DNA from 3 places in the Faecousia sp. genome. Region 3 is predicted to be linked to each of the others. Evidence: predicted binding sites of a transcription regulator. Region 3 holds the regulator's gene; each other region holds the start of a gene.
The links. Region 3 encodes HrcA, which represses chaperone genes, less so after heat shock. Its sites were predicted from a motif close to TGTTAGCACTCNNNNNNNNNGAGTGCTAACA; they were not measured.
Positions count from the first base shown of each region.

Region 1: htpG (molecular chaperone HtpG) is a predicted target of HrcA. The motif match lies at 2,527-2,557, and genes of this name have one in related genera.
Region 2: clpB (ATP-dependent chaperone ClpB) is a predicted target of HrcA. The motif match lies at 4,670-4,700, and genes of this name have one in related genera.

Region 1 covers NZ_DBFZUT010000071.1:15,742-22,652, reverse strand. Annotated here, with positions in the region: partial or broken gene ACMKFF_RS07735 (endonuclease domain-containing protein) at 1-50, shown strand, start outside; gene trxA (thioredoxin) at 192-497, opposite strand; gene ACMKFF_RS07725 (ferredoxin-thioredoxin reductase catalytic domain-containing protein) at 469-774, opposite strand; gene ACMKFF_RS07720 (ABC-F family ATP-binding cassette domain-containing protein) at 815-2,425, opposite strand; gene htpG (molecular chaperone HtpG) at 2,580-4,472, shown strand; gene ACMKFF_RS07710 (hypothetical protein) at 4,611-5,270, opposite strand; gene ACMKFF_RS07705 (YqeG family HAD IIIA-type phosphatase) at 5,358-5,858, shown strand; gene ACMKFF_RS07700 (M24 family metallopeptidase) at 5,855-6,911, shown strand, end outside.
Region 2 covers NZ_DBFZUT010000003.1:46,789-53,699, reverse strand. Annotated here, with positions in the region: gene ACMKFF_RS00400 (TrkH family potassium uptake protein) at 1-214, shown strand, start outside; gene ACMKFF_RS00395 (potassium channel family protein) at 235-885, shown strand; tRNA gene ACMKFF_RS00390 (tRNA-Lys) at 1,369-1,444, opposite strand; tRNA gene ACMKFF_RS00385 (tRNA-Gln) at 1,487-1,561, opposite strand; tRNA gene ACMKFF_RS00380 (tRNA-His) at 1,599-1,675, opposite strand; tRNA gene ACMKFF_RS00375 (tRNA-Arg) at 1,720-1,796, opposite strand; tRNA gene ACMKFF_RS00370 (tRNA-Gly) at 1,800-1,874, opposite strand; gene clpB (ATP-dependent chaperone ClpB) at 2,001-4,595, opposite strand; gene ACMKFF_RS00360 (NlpC/P60 family protein) at 4,898-6,526, opposite strand; gene ACMKFF_RS00355 (exodeoxyribonuclease III) at 6,523-6,911, opposite strand, start outside.
Region 3 covers NZ_DBFZUT010000059.1:3,486-10,396, reverse strand. Annotated here, with positions in the region: gene dnaJ (molecular chaperone DnaJ) at 210-1,364, opposite strand; gene dnaK (molecular chaperone DnaK) at 1,451-3,280, opposite strand; gene ACMKFF_RS06365 (nucleotide exchange factor GrpE) at 3,326-3,889, opposite strand; gene hrcA (heat-inducible transcriptional repressor HrcA) at 3,893-4,969, opposite strand; gene tsf (translation elongation factor Ts) at 5,891-6,811, opposite strand; gene rpsB (30S ribosomal protein S2) at 6,895-6,911, opposite strand, start outside.

The DNA of each region.
Region 1 (6,911 bases), on a different contig from region 3:
ATCTTATCATTCGAAAAAGGCTGCAGGGCCCTCTCAGTCACCTGCGGTGACAGCTCTCCCAAAGGGAGAGCCAAGGGGCTGCACCCCATTACATAGTATGTTGATATGAGAAATGGAGCGTATCTGTATCGATACGCTCCATTGACTGTTTTATGAACACCCATCTAACCGTCCCGGTTTTTTGCGCTATCTTACAGGCCGAGCTTCTGCTCGAGCTGTTCTTTGGACTGCGCGCCGACAGCCGCAGCGACGACGGCGTTATCCCGCAGCAGCACGAGCATCGGGATGCTCTGCACACGGAAGGCCTGCGCCAGCGCCGGCTCTTCGTCGACATTGACCTTGCCGACTGCGATCTCGGGATGGGACGCGGCGATCTCCTCGACGACCGGGGACACCATGCGGCACGGGCCGCACCACTCCGCCCAGAAATCCAGCAGCACGGGCTTGTCCGCCCGCGCGACGAGTTCATCATAATTGGTCGCTGTGATCTTCAGCATGGGATGCTTCCTCCTTTATGGGGTCTTTTGTTTTATAGTACAGCATGCAATGGCAGTACCCCTCGAAATTGGGGTCCTGCATCTGCTCGCGGAATTCCTTGCAGATGCACTTGTTGTCCTCGGTCTTTTCGAGCCTGCAGGGACAGTAGCCCCCACGGCGGCGAAGCCCCTCGCGGATCTGCGCGACAAGCTCCTTATCTTCATTCAGACGGATGGCCATATGCGTCGCCTCTTTCTTTTTCGGGGCCGCATCCTTCCAGCGGCTCCTTTCTGATATTCCTATCGTATCACGGAGCAGTGGAAAATCGGTGACGGATTTATGAATTTTTCAGCGCCGCCTGATACTCCAGATACTCGTCGTATGTCCCGAGGCGGTCGCAGATCGTGCCGTCTGGGCGGAATTCAATGATGCGGTTCGCCACGGACTGCAGCATCTCGTGGTCGTGGCTGGCCAGCAGGATATTTCCCGGGAAGGCGATGAGGCCCTTGTTCACGGCCTGAATGGACTCCATGTCCAGATGGTTCGTCGGCTGATCGAGCAGGATCACGTTCGCTCCCGAGAGCATCATGCGCGAGAGCATGCAGCGGACCTTCTCACCGCCGGAGAGCACCTTAACGGATTTGAACACATCCTCGCCGGAGAACAGCATCCGCCCGAGGAAGCCGCGCAGATACACGTCATCCTTCTTTTCGGAGAACTGGCGCAGCCAGTCGACAAGCGTCTCGTCGTGGCCGTCGAAATACTCGCTGTTGTCCTTGGGGAAGTAGCTCTGTGACGTGGAAACGCCCCATTTGACCGTGCCCTCATCCGGCTCCAGCTCGCCCATGAGGATCTTGAACATGGTCGTCTGTGCGACCTCGTTCTCGCCGACAAAAGCGATCTTGTCGCCGCGGTTGACGATGAACGAAACCTTGTCCAGCAGCTTCACGCCGTCGACGGTCTTCGAGACGTCCGTCACGAACAGGATGTCCTTGCCGACCTCGCGCTCCTGCGTGAACCCGACAAAGGGGTAGCGGCGGGACGAAGCAGGCATCTCCTCGACGCTGAGCTTATCGAGCAGACGGCGGCGGGCCGTGGCCTGCTTGCTCTTGGCCTTGTTGGCAGAGAAGCGGGAGATAAAGGCCTGCAGCTCGGCGATCTTTTCCTCATTGCGCTTGTTCTTGCTGCGAATGAGGTTCTGCATGAGCTGGCTCGACTCATACCAGAAGTCGTAGTTGCCGACATACATGCGGATCTTTCCGTAGTCGATATCGACGATATGTGTGCAGACGGTATTCAGGAAATGGCGGTCGTGGCTCACGACGATGACAAGGCCGTTGTCCTCGTAGTCCAGGATGAAATTTTCCAGCCAGTTGATGGACTCAATGTCGAGGTTGTTCGTCGGCTCGTCGAGGAGGATGATGTCCGGCTGACCGAACAGGGCCTGTGCCAGCAGGACCTTGACCTTGATACGGCCGTCGGTGTCGGCCATACGGTCGTTGTGCAGCTCCACGGGCACACCGAGGCCCTGCAGGATGCGGCTGGCATCGGACTCGGCCTCCCAGCCGTTCAGCTCTGCGAACTCCGTCTCCAGCTCCGAAGCCAGCAGGCCGTCCTCATCGGAAAAATCGGGCTTGGCATACAGGGCGTCCTTTTGTTTCATGATATCATACAGGCGCTGGTTGCCCATAATGACCGTGTCGAGGATGGTATAGGCATCGTAACGGAACTGGTCCTGCTTGAGGACAGACATACGCAGGCCCGGCTTGATGGAGATCGTGCCCTTCGTGGAGTCCAGCTCGCCCGAGAGCAGCTTCAGGAATGTGGACTTGCCCGCACCGTTTGCGCCAATCACACCGTAGCAATTGCCAGCGGTAAACTGCAGATCGACATGCTGGAACAGGAACGTTCCGCTATATTGCAGCGCAAGATCGCTGATCGTAATCATTGGAATCACCTCGGCAACAGTGTACCACAGATTCTGCAGAAAAGAAAGTGTAAAAAAATTGTGACAGCTCTTGCAAAACACGGAAAAGCGGCTATAATAGGATTTAGCACTCAGGCACCAAGAGTGCCAATACGAAATAAGGAAGTTGATCCATATGGAAAAGAAACAGTTTCAGGCAGAATCGAAACGCCTGCTGGGCCTGATGATCAATTCGATCTATACACACCGCGAGATCTTCCTGCGCGAGCTGATCTCCAACGCCTCCGATGCCATCGACAAGCTGGCCTATCAGGCCCTGACGGACGACACCGTCGGCTTGAGCCGGAGCGATTTTGCTATTCATCTGTCCACGGATGAGACGGCGCGCACGCTGACCGTTTCCGATAACGGCATCGGCATGACCCGCGAGGAGATGGAGGAGAACCTCGGTACCATCGCTCACAGCGGTTCACTCCGCTTCAAGAAGGAAATGGAGAAGAGCGATGATATCGACATCATCGGTCAGTTCGGCGTCGGCTTCTATGCCGCATTCATGGTCGCCGAGAAGGTCACGGTTATTTCCCGCCGCTTCGGCAGCGACGAGGCCTGGAAGTGGGAGTCCGAGGGCGCAGACGGCTACACCATGGAGCCGTGCGAGCGCGCAGCCGCCGGTTCCGACGTCATCCTGACGCTCAAGGCCGACACGGACGAGGACAAGTATTCCGATTATCTGTCCGAATACCGCCTGCGCAGCCTTGTCCGCAAATACTCCGACTACATCCGCTATCCGATCCGCATGGAGGTCTCCAGCCAGAAGCTCGTGAACGAGCCGAAGGAGGGCGAGGAGCCGAAGTATGAGACCGTCCGCGAGGAGCAGACGCTCAACTCCATGATCCCAATCTGGCAGAAGGCCAAGAAGGATGTCACGGAGGAGGAGTACAACAACTTCTATCACGAAAAATTCTTCGACTACGAAAAGCCGCTGAGCGTGCTGCACTTCGGCGTCGAGGGCGCCGTGACCTATAAGGCCCTGCTGTATATCCCGGCAAAGGCTCCGTATGACTTCTACACCCGCGACTATAAGGCCGGTCTGCAGCTTTATTCCTCCGGCGTGCTCATCATGGAAAACTGCGCCGACCTGCTGCCGGAGCACTTCCGCTTCGTCCGCGGCGTGGTCGACACGCAGGACCTGAGCCTGAACATCAGCCGCGAGATGCTGCAGCGCACGAGAGAGCTGAAGGTCATCGCCGCCAACCTCGAAAAGAAGATCAAGGCCGAGCTGGAGCGCATGCTGAAGGACGACCGTGAGAAATATGAGACATTCTATGCCGCCTTCGGCCGCCAGCTGAAGTTTGGCCTCGTCTCGGACTACGGCATGCACAAGGACCTGCTGCAGGACCTCGTGGAGTTCCGTTCCGACAAAGAGGGGAAGGACATCACGCTCAAGGAATACTGCGACGCCATGCCCGAGTCCCAGAAGCACATTTACTTTGCCACCGGCGACAGCGCAGCGCGCCTTTCGCAGCTTCCGCAGACCCAGCTGCTGCGTGAACGCGGCTTTGATGTGCTGCTCATGACGGAGCAGGTCGACACGTTCATTCCGCAGACGCTCAATACCTACGCCGAGCATGAGTTCCGCAACATTCTGACCGACGACCTCGACCTTGCGACCGAGGAGGAGAAAAAAGCCGCCGAGGAGAAGGCCAAGGCCTTCCAGTCCGGCGTGGACTTCCTGAAGGAGAGCCTCGGTGAGAAGGTCAAGGACGTACGCGTTTCGACGGAGCTGGGCAGCCATGCCGTAACTATGGTCCCGGACGGCGGCATGAGCTTCGAGATGGAGAAGTACATGCACACGGTCGACCCGTCGTCCGATTATCACTGCGGCCGCATTCTGGAGGTCAACCCGGAGCATCCGCTGCTGCAGCGTCTGTCCGAGAGCAGGGAATCCGATCCGGAGCGCGCCAAAAAGCTGGCAGAGCTTCTCTACGATCAGGGCCTGCTGATGGCAAACCTCCCGCTCGAAGACCCGACGGCCTATACGGATCTCGTCTGCGAGCTGATCGGCTGAGCCAAGTCCATCTCTGCGTAAAGCGCGAAACAGAATATGCTCCCTCTATGAGAGACAGTGAAGTAAAGATCACCATCCTCATATGGGGAGCATTTCTATGCCGCACACGGAAAAGCTGCGCGCAGCCGCATCCCGGTCTTATCCATCCCGCTCCGGGAAAAACGGCTGGAGCTCCTGCCACAGACCGATGGCGCAGCGGCAGCCATGTGCCGCTGCGTGCGCCAGCTTCTGCCGGAGCGACTCCGGCGTGTCAAAGTAGCGCAGGCCCGCCGGGCTTTTCTCGCAGCTGCACAGCGCGGCCGGGAGCATGCCGCCGGGATAGGGGAGCGGCGGGGCCGGAAGCTCTGCCTCCCACGGCGTCAGCTCCAGCGCCCAGCCGTTCGGGAAGCGCCGCTCCGCCGACCGGACAAAGCCGTCCCATGCATTGCAGGGCCGCAGGCAGGAGAGGACCGGCAGCGCTTCCGGCGCAAAGGCGTGATAAGCCGCGGGCAGCAGCATCGGGGCATTCCCGAGCCGCCGCTGCAGGCCCTGCGCCACGGCGCGGTGCACGGGGCCGGGCGTGCGCAGAAAATCCAGACAACACCCCCCGCCGCACCGGGCCGCAAGCCGGTCCAGCGTCTCTTCCGGAACGCGCTGCGGCAGGACGGCGTCGTCGATGACGGCCATATGTCCCTGCAGCGGGCACGCCGGGATGCGGGCCCCGCCATCCGGCAGAAAGCCGAGGCCGAGCACGGCGGCCCGGCCGGTAAATGTTGCAATTTCTTTACAATTTGCCGCCAAATACACCGGAACAGGCAATAGACAAACCTCCCCCTGCGTGCTATAATAAGGAGAACCCTAAACATGGGAACCTCAGAATCAACCTATGGAATACCCGAGGAGAATATGCTGTCATTTTTACCTGACTTCATTTTCCAAACCATCACGCAGATCCGCCCGGCGTTTCTTCGTGAGCACGGCATCCGTCTGCTGCTGATGGACTTTGACAACACCATGCTTCCCTACACGACGGACCGGCCGGAGCAGCCGCTTCTGGACTGGATCGCCGGGATGCAGGACGCAGGCATCACGCTGTGCATCGTCTCCAACAGCCATAAGCAGCGCGTGCCGCATTTCTCGCAGCAATATCACGTTCCCTGCGTGACGCATGCCGCCAAGCCCGGCACACGCGGCATCCGGGAGGCCATGGCCCGCTACGGAGCCGCTCCGCAGCAGACCGCACTCGTGGGCGATCAGATCTATACTGATGTACTCGGCGCAAAGCGCGCCGGGATCACGGCGATCGCCGTGCGATCCATTCATAATCATACCGTCTGGCTGAAGCTGCGGCACCTGCTGGAGCTGCCGTTTCTCGCCATGGCGCGAAAAAGGAGAGTAGAAACATGACCAATCTGGAAAAATACCGTTCTCTGCTGCACGACGGCGTGCAGGGCCTTCTGCTGACCTCGCGCTACAGCCGCATGTATGCGGCGGAGTTTGACATCGCCGAGGGCGTTGCCGTTGTCTCCGCGCAGGGCGCTCGCTATTTCACCGACAGCCGCTACATCGAGTCCGCGCAGAAGAACCTCAAGGGCTTTGAGGTCGTGGAGATCGGCCTGAACAATCCGATGATGCAGGCGCTGAAGACCACGCTGGACGAGTTCGGCGTGGAGACGCTCGGCTTTGAGGACGAATATCTCACCGTCGCAGAGCTCAACGGCTTTGAGGCCGCGCTTCCCGTCAAGTTCGTTCCGCTGCAGAAGGAGATCAACGCCTTCCGCGCCAGCAAGGAGGACTGGGAGCTTGCCCGCATGCGCAAGGCGCAGGAGATCACAGATCGCGCCTTCACCGAGGTCTGCACTCGCATCCACACCGGCATGACCGAGAAGGAGCTCGAGGCCGAGCTGATCTACTGCCTGTATAAGAACGGCGCAGAGGGCCTGTCCTTTGACCCGATCGTCGTCTCCGGACCGAACACGAGCATGCCGCACGGCGTCGCCGGGAGCCGCGTCCTGCAGGACGGCGACTTCGTGACCATGGACTTCGGCGTGCTGTATCAGGGCTACTGCTCCGATATGACCCGTACCGTCGCCCTCGGCCATGCGACCGAGGAGATGCGTAAGGTCTACGACACCGTCCTGCGCGCCCAGCTCGCCGGTATTGCGGCCAGCCACGCAGGAGCGAGCGGCAAGAGCGTCGACGGCGCTGCCCGCGACATCATCACGGAGGCCGGCTACGGCCCGTATTTCGGCCACAGCTATGGCCACAGCCTCGGTCTCGAGATCCACGAAGCGCCGAATTGCACCCCGCGCAACGAGAACCCGATCCCTGCCGGCGCTGTGTGCTCCGCAGAGCCGGGCATCTACATTCCGGGCAAATTCGGCGTCCGCATCGAGGATGTCGTGATCTTCCGCGAGGGCGGCTGCGAGGTCATCACGCACAGCCCGAAGGAGCTGACCA
Region 2 (6,911 bases), on a different contig from region 3:
TCTGAAGGCCGTCACGTTCGAAGTCGTCTCCGCCATTGCGACGGTAGGTCTGTCGCTCGGGCTGACGCCGCAGCTCAGCGCCGCGAGCCGTGTCATTCTCATTCTGCTCATGTACGCCGGGCGTATCGGTGGTCTGAGCTTCGTTCTGCTGTTCTCGGAGCGGCGCTCCGAGCCGCCGCTGGATCGTCCCACCGGCAAGATCCTCATCGGATAATCAGAGAAAGGAACCGTTTCATGAAATCTGTTCTCATCATCGGCATGGGCCGCACCGGCCGCCATCTGGCCAGCAAAATGCAGGAGCTCGGCAACGACGTCATGATCGTCGACAAAAACCCCGCCATCATCGAAGCGCTCTCCGGCCGCTTCACGGACTCAAATATCTGTGACTGCACGAACGATGCCATCATCAAGGCGCTCGGTGTCGACAATTTCGACATCTGCTTCGTCACCATCGGCGAGGACTTCCAGGCCTCGCTCGTCGTCACGTCCCTGCTCAAGCAGTTCGGCGCGCGCATGATCGTCTCGAAGGCCAAGCAGGACATTCAGGCAGACCTCCTGCGCAAGATCGGTGCAGACGAGATCGTCTGTCCGGAGCGCGAGATCTCCGAAAAGCTCGCCGTGCGCTACAACGCAGACAACGTCTTTGATTTCATCCCGTTGACCGCAGATTATTCCATTTATGAGCTGCCCATTCAGGCCGCATGGATCGGTCAGACGCTGTCCGGCCTGAATGTCCGCCGCAAATATCAGATCAACATCATCGCCGTCAAGCATGACAACGAGATCAACCCGAACGTCGGCCCGGATTACCGCTTCCGCGAGGGCGACCACATCATCCTCATCGGCCGCTCCAACGAGGTCTTCAAGCTGGCCGCAAAAATGTAAGACTAAGACAGAGAAAAGCGCTCCGTCTTCCGGCGGAGCGCTTGACAAAAAGGCAAAACTGGAGTATAGTATAGGTACAAAAGGGTGCTGCCAGTAGGTCGGCTCCCCAAATGACTATGAAGAGATAATCGTTCCTTTGGGGAGGCGGCGATTATCTCTTCTTATTGTTGTCCTGATAAATCAGGGCAATGACCGCAAGTATGACCATGCAGAATTGAAAGAATTCTCCCCATGTAACCATGCCTGTCACCCCCTCTCTTTCGATCGGGAGCAAAAAGAAGTTGTCACCCCCGAATGAATTCGAGGAGAACCGCCTACCGGGGTACTGGTAGCATCGCGGACAGCATATCACAGGATTCGGCAAATTGCAAGCAAGAACCGTGAGTTATCGTATTCGTAATGTGTTAATTCAATGATTCCCCCGTTTCAGGGTCATCGAAAGGTCAAAAAAACCGGCAAACGTCATCAGGCGTTTGCCGGTCGTGGTGACCCGCTGGAGATTCGAACTCCAGACCCATTGCTTAAAAGGCAATTGCTCTGCCAACTGAGCTAGCGGGTCATAAAGCAAAAAATTCGGAGCAAAGTGACTTTGCTCCGACGATGGCTGGGATGGCAGGACTCGAACCTACGAATGCCAGAGTCAAAGTCTGGTGCCTTACCACTTGGCGACATCCCAATATCCGGCGTGTGCCAAGCCCCGGCGCGGGGGAAAATGGGGTGAGTGAAGGGACTCGAACCCTCGATCTTCAGAGCCACAATCTGACGCGTTAACCAACTACGCTACACCCACCATATTTCGACCCGATCTTTGTGGCAGCTGATGCATCCCTGCGCTGGTACGCCAGGAGGGACTCGAACCCCCTACCTACTGCTTAGAAGGCAGTTGCTCTATCCAGATGAGCTACTGGCGCATTTGGAGCGAGTGATGGGAATCGAACCCACGCCCACAGCTTGGAAGGCTGTTGTACTAGCCGTTATACTACACCCGCGTGGGCAGGCTTTGCATCAGCCCTAAAATAGTAACATACTCCGACAGGATTGTCAAGTCCTGTTTTTCATTTTTGTAAAAAACAGCCGGGAAGCGGCAACCCGCTCCCCGGCTGTTTGGAATTCACTCAGACGACCTGCAGGGCGTCGTCCCGCACCTCGACGCGGAGCGTCGCGCCGGGCGACACATTGCCCTCGACGATGCGGCGGGCCAGCAGCGTCTCGACTGTGTGCTGCAGATAGCGGCGGAGCGGACGCGCACCGTACTGCGGATCATAGGCTGCGTCGATGATGAACTGCTTGGCCTCCGGCGTCAGCTCGCAGCGCAGCTGCTTGTCAGCCAGACGTGCATTGAGCGCATCCATCTGCAGATCGATGATCTTGACGATATTTTCCTTCGTCAGCGGCTTATAGAAGACGATCTCGTCCAGACGGTTCAGGAACTCGGGGCGGAACGAACGCTTCAGCAGCTGCTCGACCTGTGAACGGGCCTCCTCGGAAATTTCGCCGTTGTCGGTAATGCCGTTCAGCAGATACTCCGAGCCGAGGTTGCTCGTCAGGATCAGGATCGTATTCTTGAAGTCGACGGTGCGGCCCTGCGAATCGGTGATACGGCCGTCGTCAAGCACCTGCAGCAGGATGTTGAAGACGTCGGGATGGGCCTTTTCGACCTCGTCGAACAGCACGACGCTGTACGGCTTGCGGCGCACGGCCTCGGTGAGCTGGCCGCCCTCGTCATAGCCGACGTATCCGGGAGGCGCGCCGATCAGGCGCGTCACGGAGAACTTCTCCATGTATTCGGACATATCGATGCGGACGAGGTTCTTCTCATCGTCAAACAGCGCCTCTGCCAGCGCCTTGGCGAGCTCGGTCTTGCCGACGCCCGTCGGGCCGAGGAACAGGAACGAGCCGAGCGGGCGGTTCGGGTCCTGAATGCCGGCGCGGCTGCGGAGGATGGCCTCCGAGACGGAGCGGACGGCTTCATCCTGACCCACGACGCGCTTATGCAGCTGCTCGTCCAGATGCAGGAGCTTTTCGCGCTCGCCCTCGACGAGCTTTGCGACCGGGATGCCGGTCCAGCGCTCGACGATCTTTGCGATCTCCTCCTCCGTGACCTTGTCGCGCAGGAGGTTGCTCTGCTTGGCGTTCTGCGCCAGCGCCTCTTCCTGCGCCAGCTGCTTCTTGAGCTCGGGCAACTCGCCGTACTTCAGACGGGCGGCCGTCTCGAGGTCATAGCTCTGCTCTGCCTGCTCGATCTGCGCACCGAGCTTTTCGATCTGCTCACGCAGCTGCTGGACCTTGCCGATGGCATTCTTCTCGTTTTCCCACTGGGCCTTCATGGCGTTGAACTTATCGCGCTGCTCGGCCAGCTCCTTTCGCAGCTCCGTCAGACGGCCCTGCGAGAGCTCGTCGGTCTCGTTCTTCAGCGCAGCCTCTTCGATCTCCATCTGGATGATCTTGCGGCGGATAACGTCCAGCTCCGTCGGCATGGAATCCATCTCCGTGCGGATCATGGCACAGGCCTCGTCGATGAGGTCAATGGCCTTGTCCGGCAGGAAGCGGTCCGTGATATAGCGGTCAGACAGCGTGGCTGCCGCAATGATGGCGGGGTCCGTGATCTTCACGCCGTGGAAGACCTCGTAGCGCTCCTCCAGGCCACGCAGGATGGCGATGGTATCCTCGACGGACGGCTCCTTGACGAGCACGGTCTGGAAACGGCGCTCCAGCGCGGGGTCCTTTTCGATATACTTGCGGTATTCATCGAGCGTCGTTGCGCCGATGCAGTGCAGCTCGCCGCGCGCCAGCATCGGCTTGAGCAGGTTGCCCGCGTCCATACTGCCCTCGGTCTTGCCTGCGCCGACGATGGTGTGCAGCTCATCGATGAACAGGATGATGCGGCCCTCGGAGTTCTTCACTTCGTTCAGGACGGCCTTCAGGCGCTCTTCAAATTCGCCGCGGTACTTTGCGCCCGCGATGAGCGCGCCCATGTCCAGCGAGAAGATCGTCTTGTCCTGCAGGGACTTCGGCACGTCGCCGCGGACGATCCGCTGCGCCAGTCCTTCGGCAATGGCCGTCTTGCCGACGCCCGGCTCGCCGATGAGCACGGGGTTGTTCTTCGACTTGCGCGACAGGATGCGGATGACGTTTCGGATCTCGTCGTCACGGCCGATGACCGGGTCCGTCTTCTTTTCGCGGGCGTTCTTCACCAGATCGGTGCCGTATTTCTGCAGCGCCTCATAGGTGTCCTCCGGGCTGTCCGTCGTCACGCGGCTGCTGCCGCGGATGGCCTGCAGGGTCTTCAGGCAGTCCTCCTTGCGGATGCGATAGTCCGCAAACAGCGGCGCGACGGTCTCGTCGGCCGTGTCGAGCATGGCAAGGAACAGGTGCTCCACGGAGACGTATTCGTCCCGCATGCCCTGCGCCGTGCGCTCGGCCTCAGCCATCAGGCTGTCCATGCCGCGGGAAATATAGAATTTGTCGGCATCCCGGCCGGAACCGCTGACGCCCGGCAGCTTTTCCACGGCGGCCTGCGCCGCAGCCGTCAGGCTCTCGACGCTCACGCCCATTTTCTTCAGCAGCTGCGGGATGAGCCCGCCGTCCTGCTGCAGCAGAGCCAGAAGCAGGTGAGCCTGCTCGATCTGCTGATTCTGATGCGCCGCTGCGATCGTCTGCGCACTCTGCAGGGCCTCCAGTGTTTTCTGCGTATACTGATTCGTGTTCATAACCTCATTCTCCTCTCCGGCGGCGAATTCCGCCGAGGGGTTTCAAGAAGCATCCGACGCATTCGCCGGAGCCTCTTTAGCACTCTCATCTGTAGAGTGCTAACCTCTTTTGACCCCATGATACCACCATTTTGGATTTTGTCAAGAGGTACAGATGAAAATATTTTCTCCAAAATTACGCAATATAACAGTCATTATCTATGCAGTTTCGCACAATACGATCTTTCCCATGCTATTATGCCACCGTAAAAAGCAGGCGTGCCAAACATGACACGCCTGCTTTATATGTTTGATCGTATGGTTCATTCAAAAATGATGCGGTTCGCGCCGAAGTAGCGGGCATTGTAATAGCTCTCGCTCAGGGAGCTGATGATGACGCCCTTGCGCGGATTGGCCGCGTGGATGAAACGTCCGCCGCCGATGTAAATGCCGACATGCGTGATCTCACCGCCGGAGCCGAAGAACACGAGGTCGCCCGGCATCAGCTCGCTGCGGCTGACATGCTCGCCGTCGTTATAATACTGCGACGTCGCCGTGCGCGTGATGTTGAAGCCGAAGTGGCGGTAGACATACTGCACGAAGCCGGAGCAGTCGAAGCCTGCGGGCGTTGTGCCGCCGTAGACATAGTCATAGCCCTCGAACGTCAGCGCGTAGGCCACCAGATCGTCCGCCAGCGAGGGCTGCTCGATCGTGCCGTCCCACGATGTGGTGAACTTATAGCAGCGCAGGAAGATCACAAGCGCCTCCAGACTGCTGGTGGACGACTGCGGCAGGAGCTTGCCGTCGCTGCCCTTGACCGCGCCGATGTAGCACAGCAGGCGCGTCGGCGTTTTGGCCCACTCGGCAAGCTGCTTCAGGTCGGAGAATTCACTGAGAGAATAGCGGTTCACGCGCGGGTTCTGCTCCGTCGGATAGCCGACAGTCTGCATGAAGTTGCACGAAATTTTGAAGAACTGCTCGCGCGTCAGCGTATCGTTCGGGCCGAAGCGGCCGTCACCGTAGCCCTGCACGATCTTGAGCTCATAGGCCGCGTTCACGTCCGGATCGTTCGTATCCGTGAAGTGCGCCGTGCCGGACGGCGTGTATTCCGTGCCCATCAGGCCGTTATAGGCCAGCATGGCAATGGAGCACATCTGCGCGCGGGAGATGGGCTTGCTCAGGTCTGCATTGTCGAGGCTCGACGGGATGATGCCGAGCTTCACGACCTCAGAGAACTCTGCAACGGCCCACGCCGGGATGCCGCTGTAGCCGCCGTCGTCATCCGGGTCCGGATCGACCGGCATATCATCATTTTTGCGCAGCCACTCGCTGACAATGTAATACGCGCGGCGGAACATGGCGATGGCCGCCTGCCGCTCCGTCGTGCCCTTCGGCTCAAGGGCCGTGCCGGTGCCGCGCACCACGCCGAGCGCGACCATATACTGCGTCGGCTCAAGCGCATAGTCGCTGACGGAGGCTGCGTCCGTAAACTGGGAAAGATCGGACGGCTCGACGCTCTCGTCCTTCCAGAACAGCGCGCGCGTCATCAGGTTATAGGTGATCTTGAAGAAGTCCTGACGGCTCAGCGGCTCATTTGGGCGGAACGTCTGGTCCTCGTAGCCGTTGATGATGCCCTGCTCAAAGGCGAAGTTGATCTCCATCTCCTGCGTGTCCGTGAAATACCTGGCCCCACTGGCGCAGGATGCCTCCACGTTCATCAGGTTCTCATAGACCTCGACGGCCATTTTGCACATCTCGCCGCGCGTGATATTGGCGGAAAGGTCGGCGTTCAGCAGGCAGTCCGGCAGCAGGCCGAGCGCCTCCATCTCCGCGACCTCGGACTTTGCCCAGTCGCTGACATTCGAATAGGCCATGGCCGCAGGGGCGAACCCTGCCAGCAGGCACAAGCACAGGAGCGCGCTGAGACAGCGGATAATGCGTTGCTTTTTCATGCAGATACCTCCAGATCCAACTCCAGACCGACCGGACAGTGGTCGGAGCCGTAAATTTCCTGATAAATGGGCGCGGCCGCAACAGACTCGCGCAGGCGGTCGGACACCAGAAAATAGTCAATGCGCCAGCCCGCGTTCTTCTCCCGCGCATGGAAGCGGTAGCTCCACCACGAATACGCGCCCGTGAGGTCGGGATTGCGGTAGCGGAACGTATCCGTGAACCCGGCCTGCAGCAGCTCGGTGAACTTGCCGCGCTCCTCGTCCGAGAAGCCCGCGTTGCCGCGGTTCGGGCCGGGGTTCTTCAGATCGATCTCCTGATGCGCCACATTCAGGTCGCCGCAGACGATCACCGGCTTCTGCCGGTCGAGCGAGACGAGATAGGCGC
Region 3 (6,911 bases):
GAAAAAGCGGCCGCATTACAGCGGCCGCATGGTAATTTTTTGCATATGGCAACACCGCACAATTCAGCGAGAGCATTCGGCGAGAGATTTTTTGTCGAGACGAGATTTGGAAAGTGCAGATGTACTTTGTGTACATCAAACTTTCCAAACCGATGGGTCGGCGAAAAATATCCGACGAAGGCCGAAGATGCAATTATGCGGCGTTGCCCTTATTTGTCGAAGGCGTCCCGCAGCTTTTCAAAAAACTTCTTTCGTTTTGGCTGTGCGCTTTCGGAAGTCGCCTCCTCGAACTTGCGCAGCAGATCCTTCTGCTCGCGCGTCAGGCGGGTCGGCGTCTCCACGACGACGGTGACATATTGGTCGCCGCGGCTGCGCCCGTTGACATAAGGGATGCCCTTGCCCTTCAGGCGGAACGTCGTGCCGGTCTGCGTGCCCTCGCCGATCGTATAGCGGACCTTGCCGTCGAGCGTCGGCACCTCGACCTCCGCGCCGCAGGCAGCCTGCGTAAACGTGATGGGCATCTCACAGTAGACATCCTGCCCCTGTCGCGTGAACAGCGGGTGGCTGCGGACGCTGACCGTGACCATCAGGTCGCCGTTCGGGCCGCCGTTGAGGCCGGTGTTTCCCTCGCCGCGCACGCGCAGCGTCTGGCCGTCGTCGATACCGGCGGGGAACTTCACCATCAGCTTGTGGCTGCGGCGCACCTTGCCCTTGCCCTTGCAGCGGCTGCACGGGGTGCGGATGATCCTGCCGGTGCCGCGGCAATCCGGACAGGCCGCCGTGGACTGCATGGTCATGCCCATGAAATTCTGCTGCGTGCGCACGGAGCCCGTGCCCTTACAGCGCGGGCAGGTCTCGGCGCTCGTGCCGGGAGCTGCGCCGCTGCCGTGGCACTGGTCGCAGTCCTCCACGCGAGAGACCGTGACCTCCTTCTCCGCACCGAAGGCCGCCTCTTCAAACGTCAGCTCAACGCGCGCGCCGATGTCGTCGCCCTGCATGGGGGCGCTGGCGCTGCGGCGCGTGCTGCGGCCGCCGCCGCCGAAAAAGCTGCCGAAAATATCGCCGAGGTCGCCGAAATCGCCGAATCCTGCCCCGCCGAACGGGCTGCCGCCCGCATTCGGGTTGAAATTCGGGTCGACACCCGCGAAGCCGTACTGATCGTAGCGCGCGCGCTTATCCGGATCGGAGAGCACCTCGTTGGCCTCGTTGATCTCCTTGAATTTTTCTTCCGCGCCCGGATCGTGGTTCACGTCCGGATGATACTGCGCGGCAAGCTTGCGGTAGGCGCGCTTGATATCGGCGTCCGTCGCATCCTTTTTGAGGCCAAGGACCTCATAATAATCTCGCTTGTTCTCATTTGCCATGCTGCTCACCTCTCCTGATACCCTTTCGGGCGGCCGACGCAGGGCAGGCGGTGGCCGAAGCCGCCGCCTGCCGCATACATTCGTCCTTAATCCTTGACTTCCTCGTAGTCCGCATCGACTACGCCGTCGTCATGGCCGCCGTTGTTCGCTGCACCGCCGTTGTTGGCCTCGCCCTGCTGCGGGGTGGCCTGCTGATACAGCTTCTCGGAGATGGCGTAGAACGCCTTCTGCACGGCGTCGGTCGCGGCCTTGATGGCCTCGATGTCGTTGCCCTTGTTCTTCGTCTTCAGATCCTCGAGAGCGGCCTGCACAGGCGCCTTCTCGGACTCGGAGACCTTGTCGCCAAGCTCGTTCAGGGTCTTCTCCGTCTGGTAGATGACCTGATCGGCTGCGTTATGGGTATCGACCTCATCCTTGTGCTTCTTATCCTCAGCGGCGAACTGCTCGGCCTCCTTGACGGCCTTGTCGATGTCCTCCTTGGAGAGGTTGGAGGAAGCGGTGATGGTGATGTTCTGCTCCTTGCCGGTGCCGAGGTCCTTTGCGGAGACATTCACGATGCCGTTGGCATCGATGTCGAAGCTGACCTCGATCTGCGGCACGCCGCGGGGCGCCGGAGCGATGCCGGTGAGCTGGAACTTGCCCAGCGTCTTGTTGTAGGCAGCCATTTCACGCTCGCCCTGCAGGACATGGACCTCAACGGAGGTCTGGCCGTCTGCAGCGGTGGAGAAGATCTGGCTCTTGTGCGTCGGGATGGTGGTGTTGCGATCGATCAGGCGGGTGAACACGCCGCCCATGGTCTCGATGCCGAGGGACAGCGGGGTGACATCCAGCAGGACCATACCCTTGACGTCGCCGCCAAGGACGCCGCCCTGGATGGCCGCGCCGACAGCCACGCACTCATCGGGGTTGATGCCCTTGAAGCCTTCCTTGCCGGTGATGCTCTTGACAGCCTCCTGCACGGCCGGGATACGGCTCGAGCCGCCGACGAGCAGGACCTTGCTCAGGTCGCTTGCCTTCAGACCGGCGTCTGCCATGGCCTGACGGACGGGCTTTAGCGTATCCTGCACGAGGTGGGCCGTCAGCTCATTGAACTTTGCGCGCGTCAGCGTGACATCCAGATGCTTCGGGCCGGTGGCGTCCGCCGTGATATACGGCAGGTTGATGGTGGAGCTCGTCACGCCGGACAGCTCGATCTTCGCCTTCTCGGCAGCTTCCTTCAGGCGCTGCATGGCAACCTTATCGCCGGAGAGGTCGATGCCCTCGGCCTTCTTGAACTCGGCAACAAGGTAATCGATGATGCACTGATCGAAATCATCGCCGCCGAGGTGGGTGTTGCCGTTCGTGGCAAGGACCTCGATGACGCCGTCGCCGATGTCCAGAATGGAGACATCGAACGTGCCGCCGCCCAGATCATAGACCATGATCTTCTGCGAGGATTCCTTATCGACACCGTAGGCCAGTGCAGCGGCCGTCGGCTCGTTGATGATACGCTTGACCTCCAGGCCGGCGATCTTGCCTGCGTCCTTCGTGGCCTGACGCTGAGCGTCGTTGAAGTAAGCCGGGACGGTGATGACCGCTTCGGTCACAGGCTGGCCCAGGTAAGCCTCGGCGTCCGCCTTCAGCTTGCGCAGGATCATAGCGGAGATCTCCTGCGGGGTGTACTTCTTGCCGTCGATGTCGACCTTATAGTCGGTGCCCATGTGGCGCTTGATCGAAGAGATCGTGCGGTCTGCGTTCGTAACGGCCTGACGCTTTGCGACCTGACCGACCATACGCTCACCGGTCTTCGAGAATGCAACAACGGACGGAGTGGTGCGATTGCCTTCGGCATTCGCGATAACGACGGGCTCGCCGCCTTCCATCACGGCGACACAGGAATTCGTCGTGCCAAGATCAATACCAATAATTTTTCCCATAATTCAAATCCTCCCAAAGAAGTAACTTAGAAGTAACTTACTGATTTAATTTGCGACCTTCACCATGGCGAAGCGGATGACCTTATCGCCGTGGGCAAAGCCGGTCTGGAAAACCTCTGCGATGACGTTTTCCCTGAGGCTCTCGTCCTCGATGTGCATCACGGCATTGTGGCGCTGCGGATCGAAGGTCTCGCCCGCTTCGCCGAAGGGCTTGATGCCCAGCGCGTCGAGGATCTTGACAAGCTCTGTCAGGGTCATCTCCACGCCCTTTTTATAGGCCTCGTCTGCGGTCTCGTGATGCAGGGCCCGCTCGAGGTTATCATAGACGGGAAGGAACTTCTTCACCGTATCAGCAACGGCATCCTGATAGATGCCGTCCTTTTCGCGCTGCGTGCGCTTGCGGAAGTTGTCATATTCTGCAGCCAGCCGCAGAAACTGATCGTGCTCCTGCGCCTGCGCGGCCTTGGCCTGCTCCAGCGCATCGGGCTGTTTGGACTCGGCCTTTTGCTTGGAGCCTTCCGGCTGCTTCGGCGCTTCCGCCTGCTTGGCGGCCTCCGGAGCGGCAGGCTCCTTCTCGTTCTTTTCGGGTTCTTCGTGTTTCTTTGCCAAAATTTATTCCTCCTCCTTTGCCTCGTGCACCTCCGGCTTCGGGGCCGCGGGCAGCTCCGGCTTGCCGAACATCCGGCCAAGCCCTTCGGCAAAGTAGCTTAATCGTGCGGTGATCTGTGCGTAATCCATGCGCTGCGGGCCGACCACACCGATCATGCCCTGCATGCCGTCGCCGATGTCAAAGCGCGTCACGACGACGGAGGTATCCTTCAGCTCCTGCGCAACGTTTTCCGGGCCGACGAGGATCTGAACGGGGCTGTCCGGATCGAGCCGGGCGGGCAGGTTGGAGAGCGTGTCTTCATCCAGTGCGCCGAGCACCTCCTGTGCCTTGGTCAGGTCCTGATATTCCGGCTGGCCCAGCAGACGGTTCTGCCCGGTAAGGTAAATTTCCGAGCGATGAGCCTCCTCGAGCACATGCGTCGTAAAATCGACGATGACGGGCACGAGGCTCGCTGCGGCGCCTGCGCTGCGCGTCACGCGGTTCATGACCTCTGGCGTGAAGCCGGAGGCGGGAAGCCCGGTGAGGCTCGCATTGAGCACGGCGGACAGGAGCTTGAGGTCCTGCTCCGTCACATGCAGCGGCAGCTTGATGAGGCGGTTCTTGACGTTTTCATCGGACGTCATGACCACGAGAATGAAGCTCCCGGCGTCCGCGAGGATGATCTCGAAATGGCGGACAGTCACTTCCCCGGCCGGAGCCGTCATGGTATAGGCCGGGAGGTTCGTCAGCTTGGAGACGAGCTTGCCGACCTGGCTCATGGCCTTGTCCAGCTCCTGCATACGCGATTCCATGGCCTGATTGATGCTCTGCGTCTCGTCGACGGAGAGGCGGTAATCCTGCATCAGACGGTCGATGTAGAAGCGGTAGCCCGCGGGGCTCGGGATGCGCCCGGCCGACGTGTGCGGCTGCTCCAGAAAGCCGAGCGTCGTCAGCTCGGCCATTTCGTTGCGGATGGTCGCAGAGGAGAAGTTCATGTCCGGCAGCGCGGCGATCGTCTTGGAGCCGACCGGCTCTGCGCTGCGGATGTAGAGGTCGACAATGGCCTTCAGAATCTTCTGTTTGCGCTCCGAAAGCTCCATGGCTTTGACCTCCTTGTTTTCCTTTAGCACTCCGTACCCCTGAGTGCTAAGCTAACTATACCCCCCAAACGCAACTTTGTCAATACCCAAACGGAAGTTTTTTTTGAACGTTTTGTGAACCCTCCCACAGCGACAGCTTTCCCGCATTTCCGGGGATGCATACCCGGATATTTGGACGGCTCGGCTGCAGCGGCGCTCCCTGAGCGCCTAAGGCAGTTGCAGGTAGTACAGCAGCAATTCAGCGGCGCGAGGCCCCCAAGTTTGTCATTGCGAGGAGGCCGCAGGCCGACGTGGCAATCTCGGGCAGGCAGTTGCGATTTCGCCGATAGCTTTCCTGTGATTCTGCCGGGTACTGCGAGATTGCCACGGGCGCAAAGTGCCCTCGCAATGACAAACTTGGAGGCATTGCACATTCGCCGGGAATGCCTCCATATTTGCAACTGCCCATGGCGCTCACTGAGCGCCGCTACAGACGCAATCGGTGCATACCATTTTAACGGTGGCCTGTGCGAATCGCCAGTGCCTTCTCGAGATTGCCACGGGCGCAAAGCGCCCTCGCAATGACAAATCTGGGGCCATTTCCATTTTAACAATAGTCTGTTCGGGTCGGCAGCGTACCGCCGGGAGCGGCATGCCGCTCCCCTACAAAATAGAAAAATCCCGCCAGGAGACCCGGCGGGATGCAGACTGTCAAAAAAACCTGCCCAGCCGAAAATTTCGGAGGGAAGAAAAGTGTGAAAGGAAACCGTCAGGGTGTCCTTTCGCGTCAAATAACCCGCCGCAGCGGCAGAATTGCAAAATCATGCTGCAAAATTTGATTTTGCAATTCTGGAAGCAGCTTGGCGAAAAAGTCCAAAGGGACTTTTTTGACAAGCTGAATCCCGCCGGGAGACCCGGCGGGATAAGCTGTGCGATCTTGAATTACTTTGCCAGACCGGCAGCGGCGGCGACTTCAGCGGCGAAATCGTCGACCTTCTTCTCGATGCCCTCGCCCTTCTCAAAGCGAACGGCGTCGACAAACTTCACGGAGCCGCCCAGCGCCTTGGCAGCGCTGTTCATATACTGCTCGACCGTGACGCTGCCGTCCTTGACGAACGCCTGCTGCAGGAGGCAGTTCTCCTCGAAGAACTTGTTCATCTTGCCGGCGGCGATCTTCTCCTTGACCTGCAGGGGCTTGGAGGCCATCTTCTCGTCGTTGTCCATCTGGGCGACGAGGATCTTCTTCTCTTCTGCGAGCACGTCTTCGCTGACCTGGCTCTTATCCCAGAAGCGCGGGTTCAGAGCGGCGATCTGCATGGCGATATCCTTGCCGATCACGGTCGCGTCGATGCCGCCGGAGACCTCGAGGTTGACGAGGACGCCGATCTTGCCGCCCGCATGGACGTAAGCGACGCTGAAGTTCTCCGGGAAGCGGGCAAAGCGGCGGATCTGGATGTTCTCGCCGATGACCATGACCTTCTCGGGGATCATCTCGCCGACGGTCAGCTCGGAGCCGGGGTACTTGCAGTTCTTCAGGGCCTCGATGTCTGCGGGAGCGTCCGCAGCGACGACCTTGGCGATATCCTTGACAAAATCGACGAACAGCGGGGTCTTGGAAGCGAAGTCGGTCTCGGCATTGACCTCGACGACGACGCCGACGCCGTTCTCGACGGTGGCGTAAGCCATGCCCTCGGCAGCGATGCGGCTGGACTTCTTGGCGGCCTTCGCCAGGCCCTTTTCGCGCAGCCACTCAATGGCCTTGTCCATATCGCCGTCATTCTCGGACAGTGCCTTCTTGCAGTCCATCATGCCGACGTTGGTCATTTCACGCAGTTTCTTGACATCAGCAGCAGTAAATGCCATGGTTATATCCTCCTGTATCTTCTGTTTCGAAAAAACGCCCGCCGCACGCGGCGGGCGTCTGGTTTCCAATGAACCGGATGGGATTATTCGGCAGCAGCCT